DNA from 2 places in the Methylobacterium brachiatum genome. Region 1 is predicted to be linked to the other one. Evidence: riboswitches for the same ligand, from Rfam matches in the RefSeq annotation. Region 1 holds a riboswitch; the other holds the start of a gene.
What was found. A riboswitch is a leader RNA that binds a small molecule or an ion and turns the genes downstream of it on or off. The one in region 1 is predicted to bind thiamine pyrophosphate.
Positions count from the first base shown of each region.

Region 2: linked by a shared signal. The riboswitch ahead of thiC (phosphomethylpyrimidine synthase ThiC) and the one ahead of thiO (glycine oxidase ThiO) in region 1 are both predicted to bind thiamine pyrophosphate.

Region 1 covers NZ_FOQW01000002.1:325,835-333,448, forward strand. Annotated here, with positions in the region: gene BMZ47_RS01475 (adenylate/guanylate cyclase domain-containing protein) at 1-325, shown strand, start outside; gene BMZ47_RS01480 (tetratricopeptide repeat-containing glycosyltransferase) at 484-1,644, opposite strand; TPP riboswitch at 2,189-2,317, shown strand; gene thiO (glycine oxidase ThiO) at 2,382-3,605, shown strand; gene thiS (sulfur carrier protein ThiS) at 3,602-3,814, shown strand; gene thiG (thiazole synthase) at 3,817-4,620, shown strand; gene BMZ47_RS01500 (thiamine phosphate synthase) at 4,617-5,243, shown strand; gene BMZ47_RS01505 (peptidase domain-containing ABC transporter) at 5,415-7,181, shown strand; gene BMZ47_RS01510 (proteasome-type protease) at 7,184-7,614, opposite strand, start outside.
Region 2 covers NZ_FOQW01000005.1:347,148-354,761, forward strand. Annotated here, with positions in the region: gene BMZ47_RS07850 (ATP-dependent helicase) at 1-56, opposite strand, end outside; gene BMZ47_RS07855 (hypothetical protein) at 275-766, shown strand; gene BMZ47_RS07860 (hypothetical protein) at 873-1,118, shown strand; gene BMZ47_RS07865 (acyltransferase family protein) at 1,129-2,196, opposite strand; gene BMZ47_RS07870 (HNH endonuclease family protein) at 2,302-2,676, opposite strand; gene BMZ47_RS07875 (alpha/beta hydrolase) at 2,699-3,538, opposite strand; TPP riboswitch at 3,735-3,840, shown strand; gene thiC (phosphomethylpyrimidine synthase ThiC) at 3,911-5,797, shown strand; gene BMZ47_RS07885 (flagellar protein FlaG) at 5,984-6,322, shown strand; tRNA gene BMZ47_RS07890 (tRNA-Gly) at 6,503-6,577, shown strand; gene BMZ47_RS07895 (O-antigen ligase family protein) at 6,938-7,614, shown strand, end outside.

The DNA of each region.
Region 1 (7,614 bases):
GGCCGCCCTCGACGAGGCCAACGCCCTCCACCAATTCTCGGTGCCGGTGGCGGCGGGAATCGCGCTGCACCACGGCGAGGCCGCCTACGGCAATGTCGGCTCCGGCTCGCGGCTCGACTTCACGGTGATCGGCCGGGACGTGAATCTCGCGAGCCGGCTCGCCCAGCTCAACCGCCTCCTGGGCGAGCCGCTTCTGATGTCGAAGCCGTTCGTGGATTTCCTCTGGGGCGATCCGGTGCCGCTCGGCGAGCACGTGCTGGACGGCTTCCGCGAGCCCATGGCGGTGTTCCGGCCGAAATTCCTGCGGCCGCGCGCGCCGAGCTAGGGGCTCCGCGCGAAACCCCGAACCATTGCGATTTGCCCAATCGCAAAGGCGTTCAGAGCATCCTGTTAGACGCCTACAGCACCACGCCCGATCGCGACGGCGCTGTAGGTTTCTTAGCTGAACCCCGGATCAGCATCACGCTGAAAGGTTTTACGCGTTCAGATTTGCCAGGCCGGAATAACCTCAGCGCTGTAGGAAGGTTGCCAGGAACCCCAAACCGGATCGACCATCTTGGTGAGCGCCTTGCGCGCCAAATCTGCGGTGCGCGAGAGCACATTCCCGGGAACCTCTCTCTCGCCAAGAATATCAAAACATACAGACAGGCAAACACGATATTCGCCTACGTGATAGGCACAGATGGAAAACTCTTCCCTCAATCCGTAGGTATAGATCCACGGAATGATAGCGATACCTTCGCAAGGAATTTCTGGCGAAAGCCCACTGTCGCCGTATTGAAAGCCGACCGCATATTCCTTATTGCGATTGCAGATCTGGATAGCACCGTGGCGAGCTTCAGCCCGAGTCGGGCAGGTGCGTATCGCGCGATCGTATAGCGACAATACCTTATGCACGGGTTCATCCAACTGCTCGGTCAGCCGGGCTGCGTTGAGCAAACTCACATATATTTCTTCGTCCCAGTGCCCGAGATCCGCCCGCTGTAGATATAACTCAAGAGCCTTACGGTCTTCGCCGATATCGCGATAAGATCGCGCGAGATAAAATGTGTATCTCGCGATCATGAACGGATCTTTCTCAACGGACAAGGCCTTTTCGAGCGCCGCCAGATCCCGTTGCTCGGCCATGCCGTCGCGGTGACGCCCCCCGTCGACACCGCGACGCACCGACAATGGTAACGTTGGCGTATCGAGATTTCCCGGACACTCCAGAAATTCGTGAACAACACCACGATAACGCCAGCTGAGCCTATTATTGACAAGCTGGACACGCCAATATTTTGTGTGCGCATCCAATATTGTCAACATGTACCCGGCCTCGGTTAGCTTCGGCATGACGAAGCCGTCCGGGACGATTAACTGATCATCGGCGTCGATGATCAGAGAATACGCTCCGCGCGGGCGCGCGAGCTTCAACGCCTCGTTCCGGTTGAAGGCGAAGTCAACCCAGGGTTGCTCGACGAGCGTACCTGGGATGCCAGCCAAGGCTGCGCGGATGACATCTTGGGTCCCATCTGTCGATCCGGTATCGACGATGACCCAATGATCAATAATGGATCTTACCGAATCGAGACACCTCTGTATAACTTGAGCCTCATCCTTGACGATCATCGATAGACAGATCGTCTGCCCGAAACTATTCATGTCGACGTATCCGTTCTGACACGCATTCGCTACGCAATGCGTCCTGCAGCGCTCGCCAATAAGCGAGAATCTCACAGCTTCAAAATGATTGCACTCTCGGACCAAGCAATTTTTGGCAATCGAAGCCATTCGCTAGAACTAACATTTGTGACTTTTACGAAAACAATCAAGCCATTAAGACATATTTAACCGAGATAAATCGCACCCGAAATAATTTGTTTTGGCAATAATAATATGGAGCACATACGTCGCACATGGTGCCGACGAGGCATGCGGAATGATCGGAGCACGCCCGCATCCAACTCATCCGGAGGCAAGGCAGTCAAAGGTTCGTCCACCGACTAATGTTGCTCGGTCGCGACAACGAGCATCGAACTGCCGAACAGCGGCAAAAGTTTTGGCTAAAGCACACACGGCTGGAACGGGCGAATAGACCCCGTTCGATGTGATCATCCGGGCAGTAACAGCCTCCGCCGCTACCGCCTCCATAAGCTCGGCCACCCTCGCAGGGGTTGACCGATGGCGCGTCCGACACCAAATCAGAGGCCGTTCCAGGGAGATCCCCGGCAAGGGGCTGAGAAACCGCTGGCACGTCCACCCGGACCTGCGGCGCGGAAATCCTTTGAACCTGATCCGGCTCATACCGGCGTAGGGATTGGACCGCGGCCGCCCGACAGGCAGGCCACAGCTTCGTACCGAAGCAGACGGCCCGATCTTCGCGACGGAATTCCGCGGAGATGACTTTGGCCTATGACCGCCCCGTTTCACCGATCGGACGCCGCCGTAGCTCGGCCGGCCTGGCCGCGCAGGAAACCCTGCCCGCGCGGGCCGATGTCGCCATCGTCGGCGGCGGGCTGATCGGCCTGTCGATCGCGTGGCGGCTCGCCCGGGCGGGCCGCGCGGTGGTCGTGGTCGAGCGCGACACGATCGGGGCCGGCGCGAGCCTGGCCGCCACCGGCATGCTCGCCCCGGCCGCCGAGCACGAGCCCGGCTCGGATCCACTTCTGCCGCTCGCCCTCGAATCGCTGCGGCTCTGGCCGGCTTTCCGCGACGCGCTGGAGGCGGAGACCGGACTGCCGATCGACTATCGGCCGGACGGGACCGTCGTGGTCGCCATCGGCCGCGACGAGGTCGAGCGCCTACGCTTCCGCTACGATCTGCAGCGCCGGTCCGGGCTCGACGCCCAGTGGCTGCCGGGCACAGAGGTACGCCGCCTGGAGCCGGGCTTGCGCCCCTCCGTCACTGCCGGCGTCCATTGCCCGCTGGATCACCAGGTCGATCCGCGTCTCGTCATGGCGACGCTGGCCGAGGCCTGCCGGCGCGCCGGCGTGATCCTGGTGGAGCGCACAGCCGTCACCGGGCTCGACTGGTCCGGCGGGGCGGTCACCGGTCTCCGCGCGGGCGATCAGGGCGTGGCGGCCGGCACGGTCGTCCTCGCTTCGGGCGCCTGGAGCGGGGCGGGCGGCCTGCTGCCCGAGAGCCTCGCCCTGCCGGTGCGTCCGCTCAAGGGCCAGTCGCTGGCCCTGCGCACCAATGCCCGCACCGGGACGCTCAGTCGGATGATCTGGACCGAGCAGGTCCACATGGCGCCGAAGAGCGACGGCCAGCTCATCGTCGGCGCGACCGTGGAGGATTGCGGCTTCCGTCCGGGCGTCACCGCCGGCGGCCTCTACGCGCTGCTCGAGGGCGCCCGCCGGGTCCTGCCGGGCATCGAGGAGATGGAGGTCGAGGCCGTGTGGAGCGGCTACCGCCCCACCTCGGACGACGATGCGCCGATCATCGACACCCTCGCGCCGGGCCTGGTGGCCGCCACCGGCCATCACCGCAACGGCTACCTGCTCGCTCCGGTCACCGCCGATGCGGTGGCCGAACTCGTCACGCGGGGCGCGCTGCCGGAGATCGCCAGACCGTTCACCCGGGCGCGCTTCGACCAACCCGAACCCAGGAGGGCCTCGGCATGAAGCTTCTGGTGAACGGAGAACCGCGGGATCTCGCGGTCGAGACCGTCGCGGCCCTGTTCCGGGCCGAGGCCGAGGAGATCGGCATCGAGAGCCCGCAGGGCGTCGCCATCGCGCTGAACGGGCGCGTGCTGCGCCGCCGGGACTGGGACGAGACGCCGGTCACCGAGGGCGACCGCGTTGAGATCGTCCGCGCCATGCAGGGAGGTTGATCATGGACCAGAATGTCACGCCGCTGCGCGCCGAGGCCGAGGCGGATCGCTTCACCGTCGCGGGCGTCGAGTTGGCGTCCCGGCTGTTCATCGGCACCGCCGGCTACCCGACCCAGGCGATCATGCGCGACGCCGTCGCGGTCTCCGGGGCCGAGGTGGTGACCGCCTCGATCCGCCGGGTCTCGCTCCAGGGCCACGGCTCCGACACGGTGCGCATCCTCAAGGGCAAGCGCTTCCTGCCCAACACCGCCGGCTGCGAGACGGCCCGCGACGCGATCATGACCGCCGAGCTCGCCCGCGAGGCGCTCGACACCAACTGGATCAAGGTGGAGGTGATCGGCGATCGCGAGACCCTCTACCCGGACGTGGCCGAGCTGATCGAGGCCTGCCGCCACCTCGTGGACGAAGGCTTCGTGGTGCTGCCCTATTGCAACGACGATCCGGTGGTCTGCCAGCGCCTGGAGGATCTCGGTTGCGCCGCGATCATGCCGATGGGCTCGCTGATCGGCTCCGGCATGGGGGTGGCCAACCCAGCCAATATCGAGCTGATCTGCCGCCGGGCCGGGGTGCCGGTGATCGTCGATGCCGGCATCGGCACGGCTTCCGACGCGGTGATCGCCATGGAGCTGGGCGCGGCCGCCTGCCTGATCAACACCGCGATCGCCAAGGCCGACGACCCGGTCCGGATGGCCCGCGCCATGGGCCGGGCCGTCGAGGCCGGACGCGACGCCTATCTTGCCGGCCGGATCCCGCGCCGGGGCAGGGCCGACCCGTCGAGCCCGCAGCTCGGCCTCGTCGGCTCGTGAGGAGCTTGCCGTCGCCGCTCCTGGCGGTGACGGACCGGCGGGGGCTGTCCCGTCCGCTGATGGAGACCGTGCAGGCGCTGCTCGACGGCGGCGTGCGCTGGGTCTGGTTCCGCGACCGTGATCTCGAGCCGGAGGCGCGCCGCGCGCTCGGCGCCGACGTAGCTGGCCGGATCCGCGCGGCGGGCGCATTCCTCACGGTCGGCGGCGATGTCGCGCTGGCCCGGGCTCTCGGTGCCGATGGGGTGCATCTCGGCGGTGGGACCGGTCCGGACATGGTCGCGTCCGCCCGCGCGGCGCTCGGGCCAGACGCCCTGATCGGCGTCTCGGCCCATGCACCCGTCGAGGTCGAGGCCGCCGCACTTGCCGGCGCCGACTACGTCACCCTGAGCCCGATCTATCCCACCGCCAGCAAGCCCGGCTACGGCCCGGCCCTGGGCCCGGACGGCATCGCGGCGGCCTGCCGCGCCGGCTTGCCGGTGGTCGCGCTCGGCGGCATCACGCCGGATCGGATCCCGGAATGCCGGGATGCCGGGGCGGCCGGCATCGCCGTGATGGGCGGGCTCATGCGTGCGCCCGACCCCGCCGCCGCCGCCCGGGCCTTCCTCGCCCCCTGGGCTGGGTAAGCGGCCCCCCCGCGTCGTTCTCGAGCGCTGAGCACGATCCTGCCCTGGGAGCCCGCGCCCTGCGTCGCCGCGATCGGCCCGCGGGGCGGATGAGGTGCCGACCCGACACGGGCGCAGGTCGTCAGCCGCAGCAAACTATGTCTCAATCCGCCCCCGATTCGGAGGGTGGCGTTGCGCGCAGACCGTTCGTCCTTTGGCTGGCGCTGGCTCGGCCGTTCCCTCGCATTGCGCCGGGGCCAGGTGGCCCGGCTGCTCCTCGCCATCGCGGCGGGCTACGGCGTCGGGTTGGTCTTCCCGGTCGCCACACAGCGGATCGTCGACGCGATCGTGGCCGGGCGGGCCGACCTGCCCCTGCTCGGACTGGCCGTGCTCGCCCTCCTGTCGATCGGCGCGGAGGTCGCGCTCACCGCGTTCCGGGGTCGCCCGATCATTGACCTGGCGGTCCATCTCGACCGCCGGATGTCGCGCCGGGTCTTCGCCCATCTCCTGCGCGTGCGGATCGACGGGGCGAACTTCAAATCCGGCGAGGTGCTGAACCATTTCCAGCAGGTCACGAAGATCCGGGACTTCGTCCTGCATCAGATCCCGAATTCGGTGATCGATGCCGGCGGCGCGCTCGTCGCGTTCGGCCTCGTGTTCTACTACGACCTGGCCGTCGGCCTGGCGCTGGCCGCGGCGGCGCCGGTGATCGTCGTGATCGCCAGCAACCAGATCAGCGGCATCTGGAAATCCGCGAAAGCCTACTACCAGGCGGTCAGCGTCCGCGACGGCACGCTGGCAGAGACCGTGAACGGCCTGCCCACCGTGAAGGCGCTCGCCCTGGAAGGGCCGCGCATGCGCCGCTGGAACGCGGTCATCGACAGCGTCCTCGGCGAGCTCAGCGCCGTGATGGACCTCCAGCGCCGCTACGGGCTGCGGTCCCAGGCGGTGTCCCGGGCCGTGACGCTGCTGGTGATCGGCGTCGGCTGCTGGCGCATCTATGGCGGCCATCTGACCGTCGGCGAGTTCCTGGCGATCCAGGTCGTCTCGGCCCGGATCACCGGCCCGCTCCTGAGCAGCGCGGACATCCTGCGCATGCCCCAGGAGGTGAACGTCGCGATCCGGGAGATCGGCAGCTTCCTCGACCTGCCCCGCGAGCGGGCGAGCCGCCATCCGCCCCTGCGCCGCCTCGGCCGAGGCGGCATCCGGCTCGATGGCGTGTCGCTGACCTATTCGGGTACGGCACGGCCGGCCCTGCAGGATCTCAGCACGGTGCTGCCGGAGCGGGGCATCGTCGCCATCGTCGGGCGCAACGGCTCGGGCAAGTCGACCCTGCTGCGCATCCTGCTCGGCCTGCAGCGCGACTATAGCGGCCGCGTGGAGATCGGCGGCGCGGACCTGCGCGATTACGATCCCCGCTGGCTGCGCGGCCGGATCGGCACCGTGGATCAGGATACGATGCTGTTCTCCGGGAGCCTGCGCGAGAATCTCGCCGGGCAGCGTCCCGACGCGACGGCGATCGACGCGGCGCTGCGCTTCGCCGGATTGGGGGCGCTGGTCGAGACCCTGCCCCAAGGCCTCGACACCGCGCTCGGGGAGGGCGGCCGGACCCTGTCCGGCGGCCAGCGCCAGCGCCTGTCCATCGCCCGGGCGGTGGTCCGCAACCCGCCGGTCGCACTCCTCGACGAGCCGACCGCCTTCCTGGATCCGGAGGCCGCGCTGGCGCTGGAGCGGAACCTCACGGCCTGGGGCCGCGACCGGTTGCTGATCCTGGTCACGCACCACCTCGCGGCCGCCCGCCAGGCCGACCGGATCCTGATCCTCGACGGCGGCCGGCTGCTCGGCGACGGCCGCCACGACGATCTGCTGCGCGAGGTGCCGCTCTATGCGGCGCTCTGGGAGGATTACACCCGCTCGATGGCCCAGCCCGCCGGGCGGGAGGCCGAAGCGGTGACCTGACCTTACGGCGCAGCGGGGCCGTAGGGCGGGCGCGGGATCGCCCGGTGCGCGGCCCGGAGCGCCGCCGACCAGCGCTCGCGCAGATCGTGGAAATAACCCTCGCCGGCCTCGATCCGGTGGTTCACCTCGAGGACGAGGGCGTTCCGCCGGGCCACGGCGATGTCGATCGGCAGGCCGACGCCGAGATTCGACCGCATGGTCGAATCCATCGAGACGAGGCTCACCTTCAGGGCGTCGTAGAGGTCGCTCTCGAACTTCACCGCCCGGTCGAGGATCGGCTTGCCGTATTTGTGCTCGCCGATCTGGAGGAACGGCGCATCGGTGCTGCACTCGATGAAGTTGCCGGCCGAGTAGATCAGGAACAGCCGCATGGCCTCGCCGGCGATCTGGCCGCCGAACAGGAGCGAGATCGAGAACCGGATGCTGGCCGCCT
Region 2 (7,614 bases), on a different contig from region 1:
TCCTGCCGCGCGGCTTCGAGCTGCAGCCGGCATTCCTGCAGCGCGCTGAGGATCATGAGCTCCTGCGCCGACGCATCCCGCATTGGTTCCTCCCGACGCGCCAGTCCCGGTGGACAACCCGGCGCGCGCCCGATCCCTGTCACACGATATCGGTCCCGGCCTGCGACCGCGTGTGGACCGTCATGGGTTCGCCATACCGGTGCCGGGCTCTAGCCGGAAGCCACCGCGCCGCGATATCGAGGCCGCGATCAACGGCCAGAAAGGGATCGACGACGTGCGTTGCAGGATTGCCGTGGCCCTCGGGGGCCTCTTGCTCGGCCCAGCTCTTGTCGAGCCAGCATCGGCGCGGGTCGAGCAGCTCGACACGGTGAACCTGGTCGCCTGCGCCCAGGACGGCGGGGTGTGCCGGATGCCCTACCCGACCAATGTCTATTACGGCGTGCCCGGTAAGACCAACGGCCGGCCGTTCCCGCAGGGCGGCATGGTCCCGTGCAACAGCCAGACGTTCGGCGATCCCGCCCCGGGCCAGCCCAAGAGCTGCTGGTACGCGCCGCGCCTCAGCGAAACCCTCGGCGGCGGCCCACGCGCCCGTGATCGCGACCGCGACCGCGACGACGATTACGACGACCGTCGGCGCGACGATTACCGGCGGCGCGACGATTATCGCGACGGCCGCGACTACGACCGCCCGCGGCCGCGCCGGTCCTACGACGAGGATTACGGCCCGCCCCGGCGCAGCTACCGGGATGACCGGGACGAGTATTGATCGGTTGGCAGGGAGATCAGTCTCGCCGCCATATCCGGGCTGTTAACCGGCTTCCGGCATCGTTCGGCTCGCGAATCTTGGCTTCGCGGGCCGGCTGGAGGGTGCGATGACGGAGGATCGCCGCGGGGCATTCCGCAAGAATGCCTTCACGTTCGGCACATTGCTGCTCGCCTGCGGCGAGGTCGGCTGCCTCGTCTGGGACGCGACCGAGACGGGCGCACAGATCGAGGTCGAGAGCGATCAGGCGGTGCCGGACCGGTTCCCGATCCGCCTCGCCGAGGGCGCAGACCCGCGGCCGGCCGCAGTGGCCTGGCGGCGGAGCCGCCGGATCGGCGTCGCCTTCGAGGGCTGACCGCCGCCGCTCAGGTCGTCGCCAAGGTCGAGCGCGGCCGGGGCCGGGTCGCCAGCCGAAACAGCTTCGGGCGCACGAACAGCAGGTTGAGCGGCGTATCGCGCACCAGCCGCTCGAGTGCCAGCGGGAGCAGGAGGGCGGCGGCCATCACGATCAGCCCGGCCAAACCGATATCCGTCACGAGGCCGGTGCGGATTAAGACTTCTCGGGTCGCGGCCATCGGCAGCGAGAAGGCGAGATAGATCACGATCGAGCGTTGGCCGCAGATCCGCAGGGTCTCGGCCAGGACGCCGCCCGCCCGCTCGATCAGCGCAGCCGTGACCACGATCGCCAGCGCGCCGGCCGCACCGAGGGCGAGGCTGACCAGCGGCAGGCTGGCCAGCGTCGGGTAGACCGGGTTGCCCGTCGCCGTCAGGGCGAGCCATCCCTCCAGGCCGGCCCAGGCGGCGAGACCGCAGAGGGCGAGGCCGGCATGCCGGCGGGCATCCTCCGCCAAAGCGAAGATCCGGCCGGCGAACAGGTAGCCCGCCACGAAGTAGACGTAGCGGCCGCAGAACTCCTCGATCAGGGTCGCCTCGCTGCGGATATCGGCCATCTGCAGGAGGGCGGCCCCGGCCAGCAGGAGTGGCCCCGGGCATCGGCGCAGGGCCTTGGTCACCACCGAGAAGACGGCCAGCAGGTAGACGAACCACAGGCTGGAATACGGTTCGATCAGCGCGTGGGCGAGATGTGCGGCGAACGCCCCGGGCCCGGCCTCACCGACCAGGCTGCCGTATCGGGCCGCCGACTGGATCACGAGCCAGAGCAGGTAGAAATACGCGAAATGCACGACCCGGCGGTCGGCGAACAGGCGCCAGTCCCGGTCGATCACACGGCCCAGGAACAAGCCGGACAGGAGGAAGAAGTCCGGGATCCGGAACGGCTTGGCGAAGGCCACGATCGGGTGGAGGAACCCCTCGCCCCCCATCGCCAGGCCGGTGCCGATGACGGAATGCATCATCACCACCAGGAGGATGCAGATCCCCTTGGCGACATCGACCCAGGCCAGCCGGCCGTCCGCGTCCCCTGCCCCGCCCATCACGCCACTCCGAGACCGAGGCGAGCGTGCACCGAGAAGGTTGACGGGGATGCGTGAGCCGGGACGTAACCTCAGGATGTGCTGAGCGCCGGGTAAACGGCGCGCTCAGTCCCGGCGCCGGCCGGCACGCCGGTCCCGGGTCATGCGCGTGGCGGCGTAGAAATCGTCGGGCTTGCCGCGGATCCAGACCAGGAAGCGCGCGATCTCGGGATCGGCCCGCAGCGCGTCCACGTCGGCGAGGCGCTTGGCGATCTCGGCCTCGCTGTAGCGGGCATGGATCGCCGAATGGCAGATCTGGTGCAGGCGGACCGTGCCCTGGTGGGTGCCGCCCTTCAGCTTCGGGGTGAGGTGATGCAGGCTGGAGCGGGCGCGCGGCGGGATCGATCGGCCGCAGAGCGGGCAGACCGGGTCCGCCCGGGGGACGGCGCCGGGCATCTCCGGATCGTCGGCGTTCCAGCGCCGGGAGCGGCGTCCGACCAAGCGATCCCTCCTCTCAACCCGATCACGGCACGGCGCCGTCCGCAGGACAACAGGCCGCCCCGACGCGACCGCGAAACGCCGCCTCGGCCTCGCGATCCCGGACGCCGAAGATCGAGACGTGATCGCCCGGGACCAGCGCGAACCGCGCCCGCGGCCCCGCGGCCTCGGCCAACGCCCGCGCGAGCTTGGCCGGCACCACAGGGTCGTCGGTGCCCTGGACGATCAGGACCGGCTCGGTCCCGTCGCGGATGCGCAGGTCCGAGCGGTAGGTGTCGCGCAGGAGCCAGGACGGGGCCAGCGGGACATGCAGCCGCACGGCATGGGCGAGCGAGTCGAACGGCGCCTCGAGATAGAGCCCGATCGCTGCGATGCGCCCGGCCAGCGCGACCGCCACCGCGGCCCCCAGGGAATGGCCGTGCAGCAGGATCGGCGCACCCGGGGCCCGCTCCTGCACGGCCGCGATCGCCGCCGCCCCATCGCGGATCAGCCCGTCCTCGGTCGGCGTCCCGGTCGAGCCGGGATATCCCCGATAGGCGGGTGCCAGCAGGCCCCACCCGGCGGCCCGCCAGGGATCTGCGGCGAAGCGGGCGGCATGCGGCTCCGGCCGGGACCCATTGCCGTGGAAGCTGACGATGACCCCGCATCCCGGCCTCGGCGCCCGCCACAGGGCGAAGAGCCGCTCGCCGTCCTCCGTGGTCAGGGTGATCGGCTCGGTCCCGGGCGGGGTGAAGCGGCCGATCGCGGGCTCACCCTTCCAGGCGGCGCCGGGATAGATCAGCCGCCGCTGGAACACCGCGAGTGCGATGAGCGCGGCCAGATAGATCAGGGCCACGATGGCCAGCAGCAGGAGCAGGATGCGCATCGGCGATGTTCGGCGGCTTCAGGCGGCGAAAATTATAGCCGCGGTTCACCTGCCCGGGAGGCAAGTCCGATCCGACAGCGCGCGGCCTCACCGCATTGTCGGCGGTCCGCCGGAGCATTGAGACCGAGTCCCCCTGTCCTGTCAGCCTCCGCGCTTGACGCAGCATTGACAAACCCTTTGCCGGGGCCGAGTCTTGAACCGTTCCGAGGGGGGCCCTGCAGGGGGCTGAGATTGGGCACGCTGCCCTGACCCTTGAACCTGATCCGGCTCATACCGGCGGAGGGACGGGAACCTGCGGCTGCCTGCGTGCGGCCGGATCTCATCTCAGCCATCGCGTGGTCCGGAACACTCCAACACGAGGAGAGGCCCACGATGAACGCACCCGTTCTTCCCAAGGACGTGAAAGGCAGCCCGGAGACCGTGACCACCGGTCCGGTCACCGGATCGCGCAAGGTCTATGCGAGCCCGGCGGGCCGGTCGGACATCCGCGTCCCCTATCGCGAGATCGTCCTGTCCGATCCGAAAGAGGAGCCGGTGCGGGTCTACGATCCGTCGGGCCCCTACACGGAGACCGATGCGCGCATCGACCTCACCGCCGGCCTGCCCGGCGTGCGCGAGCCCTGGATCGCTGCGCGCGGCTACGCCGCCGTCGAGCCCCGCGCGGTCAAGCCCGAGGATAACGGCTTCGCCGGCGACAAGCTCGTGGCCCCCTGCCCGGCCGAGCGGACGATCCGCAAGGCGGGTCCCGGCCAGATGGTGACGCAGTACGAGTTCGCCCGGGCCGGGATCATCACCGAGGAGATGATCTACGTCGCCCATCGCGAGAATGCCTGCCGTGACGCGATGCTGGCGGGCGCCGAGGCCACGCTCGCCGACGGCCAGAGCTTCGGCGCCTCGGTCCCGCCGTTCATCACCCCCGAATTCGTGCGCGACGAGATCGCCCGCGGCCGGGCGATCATCCCGGCCAACATCAACCACACCGAGCTGGAGCCGATGGCGATCGGCCGGAATTTCCTGGTCAAGATCAACGCGAATATCGGCAACTCGGCCGTCACCTCGTCGGCGGCGGAAGAGGTCGAGAAGCTGGTCTGGTCGATCCGCTGGGGCGCCGACACGGTCATGGACCTGTCCACCGGCCGCAACATCCACAACATCCGCTCGTGGATCATCCGCAACAGCCCGGTGCCGATCGGGACCGTGCCGATCTACCAGGCGCTGGAGAAGGTCGGCGGTGATCCGCTCAAGCTCGACTGGGAGGTCTTCAAGGATACCCTGATCGAGCAGGCCGAGCAGGGCATCGATTACTTCACCATCCATGCCGGCGTGCGGCTCGCCCACGTGCCGCTCACCGCCCGCCGGGTCACCGGCATCGTCTCGCGCGGCGGCTCGATCATGGCGCGCTGGTGCCTGGCCGGGCACCGGGAATCGTTCCTGTACGAGCATTTTGACGAGATCTGCGACATCATGCGGGCCTACGATGTCTCGTTCTCGCTGGGCGACGGCCTGCGCCCGGGCTCGATCGCCGACGCCAACGACGCCGCGCAGTTCGGCGAGCTCGAGACGCTGGGTGAGCTGACCAAGGTCGCCTGGGACAAGGGCTGCCAGGTGATGATCGAGGGCCCCGGCCACGTGCCGATGCACAAGATCAAGGTCAACATGGAGAAGCAGCTGCGGGAATGCGGCGAGGCGCCGTTCTACACCCTCGGCCCGCTGACCACCGACATCGCCCCCGGCTACGACCACATCACCTCGGGCATCGGTGCCGCGATGATCGGCTGGTTCGGCACCGCGATGCTCTGCTACGTCACCCCGAAGGAGCATCTCGGGCTCCCGGACCGGGACGACGTGAAGACCGGGGTGATCACCTACAAGATCGCCGCCCACGCCGCCGACCTCGCCAAGGGCCACCCGGCCGCCCAGCTGCGCGACGACGCGCTCAGCCGCGCCCGGTTCGACTTCCGCTGGGAGGACCAGTTCAACCTGGGCCTCGATCCGGATACGGCCCGCCGCTACCACGACGAGACCCTGCCCAAGGACGCCCACAAGGTCGCGCATTTCTGCTCGATGTGCGGCCCGAAATTCTGCTCGATGAAGATCACGCAGGATCTCCGCGCCGAGGTGCTGGCGATGGAGGAGGCCGGCGAGGTGGTGGGCGCGTCGCCGATCATGTCCAAGGCCGAGGCCGAAGCCGGCATGCGGGCGAAGTCGCAGGAGTTCCTGGCCGAGGGCGGCAAGCTCTACGTCGACGCCGCCGAGTGAGGGCCGGGCACGCCCTGCCCGTTCAGGGCGGGGCGTGCCGGTCAATTTATCCTGATCCGGTAACCCGATCTTCATCGCGAGTCCGGACCGGCGGCGCCCATCCCGCCCGGCGGGGGGCGGTGTTAACGAACGCTTAGGCGCCAGATCCGCTGAATCCCCCGATCACAGGATCGTAGGAGATCAGCCATGGATATCCGTCCGCTCAGTGCGACGACGCCGGGGCCTCAGGGTCTCGACGCCCTCGCGGCATCCGCGGCCTCGGCCGTCACGCAGCAGAACACGCCGGCGCAGGACGCGACCACCCCGCTCGAACCCGCGGTGAAGCTCGACATCGCCCCGGCCGGCGACAAGGCGCGCTACATCCAAGATCCGGACACCAGTTCGATCGTGTTCCAGGTGGTCGATCCGAATTCCGGCACCGTGATCGACCAACTCCCGAGCGAGACGGCGTTGCGCAACCGCGCCTACGACGCCGCGCGCGAAGCGCGCGAGGCCCAGCCCGGAAAACTGTCCCGCGTCGCCTGACCCGATCCCGGCTCCGCACGTCACGTCGCGGAGGCCACGGGCCGCCGATCCTGTCGAAACCGCAAAACCCCGTTTGACGCCATCGCCGCGGGGCTGCTAGATCGGTCCCGTACACGGGCGCGCGGAGCCCCGACGGCGCTGCGGCCTCGTCGGTGCCGAGAACACCGCACCGATCGTGTCGCGGGCGTAGTTCAGTGGTAGAACGTCAGCTTCCCAAGCTGAATGTCGTCGGTTCGATCCCGATCGCCCGCTCCATCGTCTTTCCTGTCATCGTCGAACGGCCTTGCGAACCCGCATCAGGGTGATCGCCTGTCTGCGCCATGCAGACTATGCCCCCGCACGGCGCGCGGCCTGAAGCCATCCGGTTTCCGACGCGGCGCCCATGAGCCTCCCGTCTCTGCGCGTGCTGCGAAACGCGGAGGCGCCGCGTTCGCGGATCGGCCGCCGAACCGGATGGAACGGCCTAGCCAAGCTGCTGGTCGGGTCGATCACCCATCCGGCCTACCTCGATTGGCGGATTCGGCCCGGCACCGCGCCTCGATAGACTGCCCTTCGTAAGGAACCCCCGACACCTCCGCCCGACGGCGGCGATCGGGAGGTTCGGGACGGGGTGCGATGGCTTTGCGTCGAGACACGGCCGGCTTCGGGTTGGACCACGCCGCCGGGCTGAGCTGGCTCGCGACCGGCGCCCCCGGGGCGGCGATGGAGCGGGCCTCCGGACGGGGCGTGCGACGCCGGAACCGCCCCGCTGACTTGCCGCGCCTTGGGCTCGCCGCCATCCCGTGGATCCTGCTGATCCTGCTGGCGCCGTTGAGCGGCGAGCAGCTCAAGCTTCCGGGACTCGATAAGGCCGTTTGGCTCGGCGCCGACCTGGCCGCCCTGGCCTTCCTGGTCCTGCGGCGGGATCTGACCAGCACGCTGTTCGGAAGCCGGCCGATCCTTCTGCTCTGGCCGGCGCTGGCCATGCTGTCGGCGGCCTGGTCCCTGACGCCGGGTATCACGGCCTATCACGGCCTCCAGCTGCTCGCCACGATCGTGGCCGGCATCGCCATGCGCGCCACGGTGGGACTGTCGGGCATCGTCCGGATCGTCTTCCTCGGGCTGCTCGGGGGGCAGATCCTGTCGATCGTGCTGGGCGTGGCCGCCCCCGGCATGACCCGCGGGCTCAGCGGCGAATGGTCCGGCGTCTACTCGCACAAGAACGTGCTGGGCAGCCTGATGAGCCTCCAGCTCCTCTGCGCCGCGTGCCTGTTCCTCCAGGGCTGGCACCGGCTCCTGACCGGTGCCGCCTT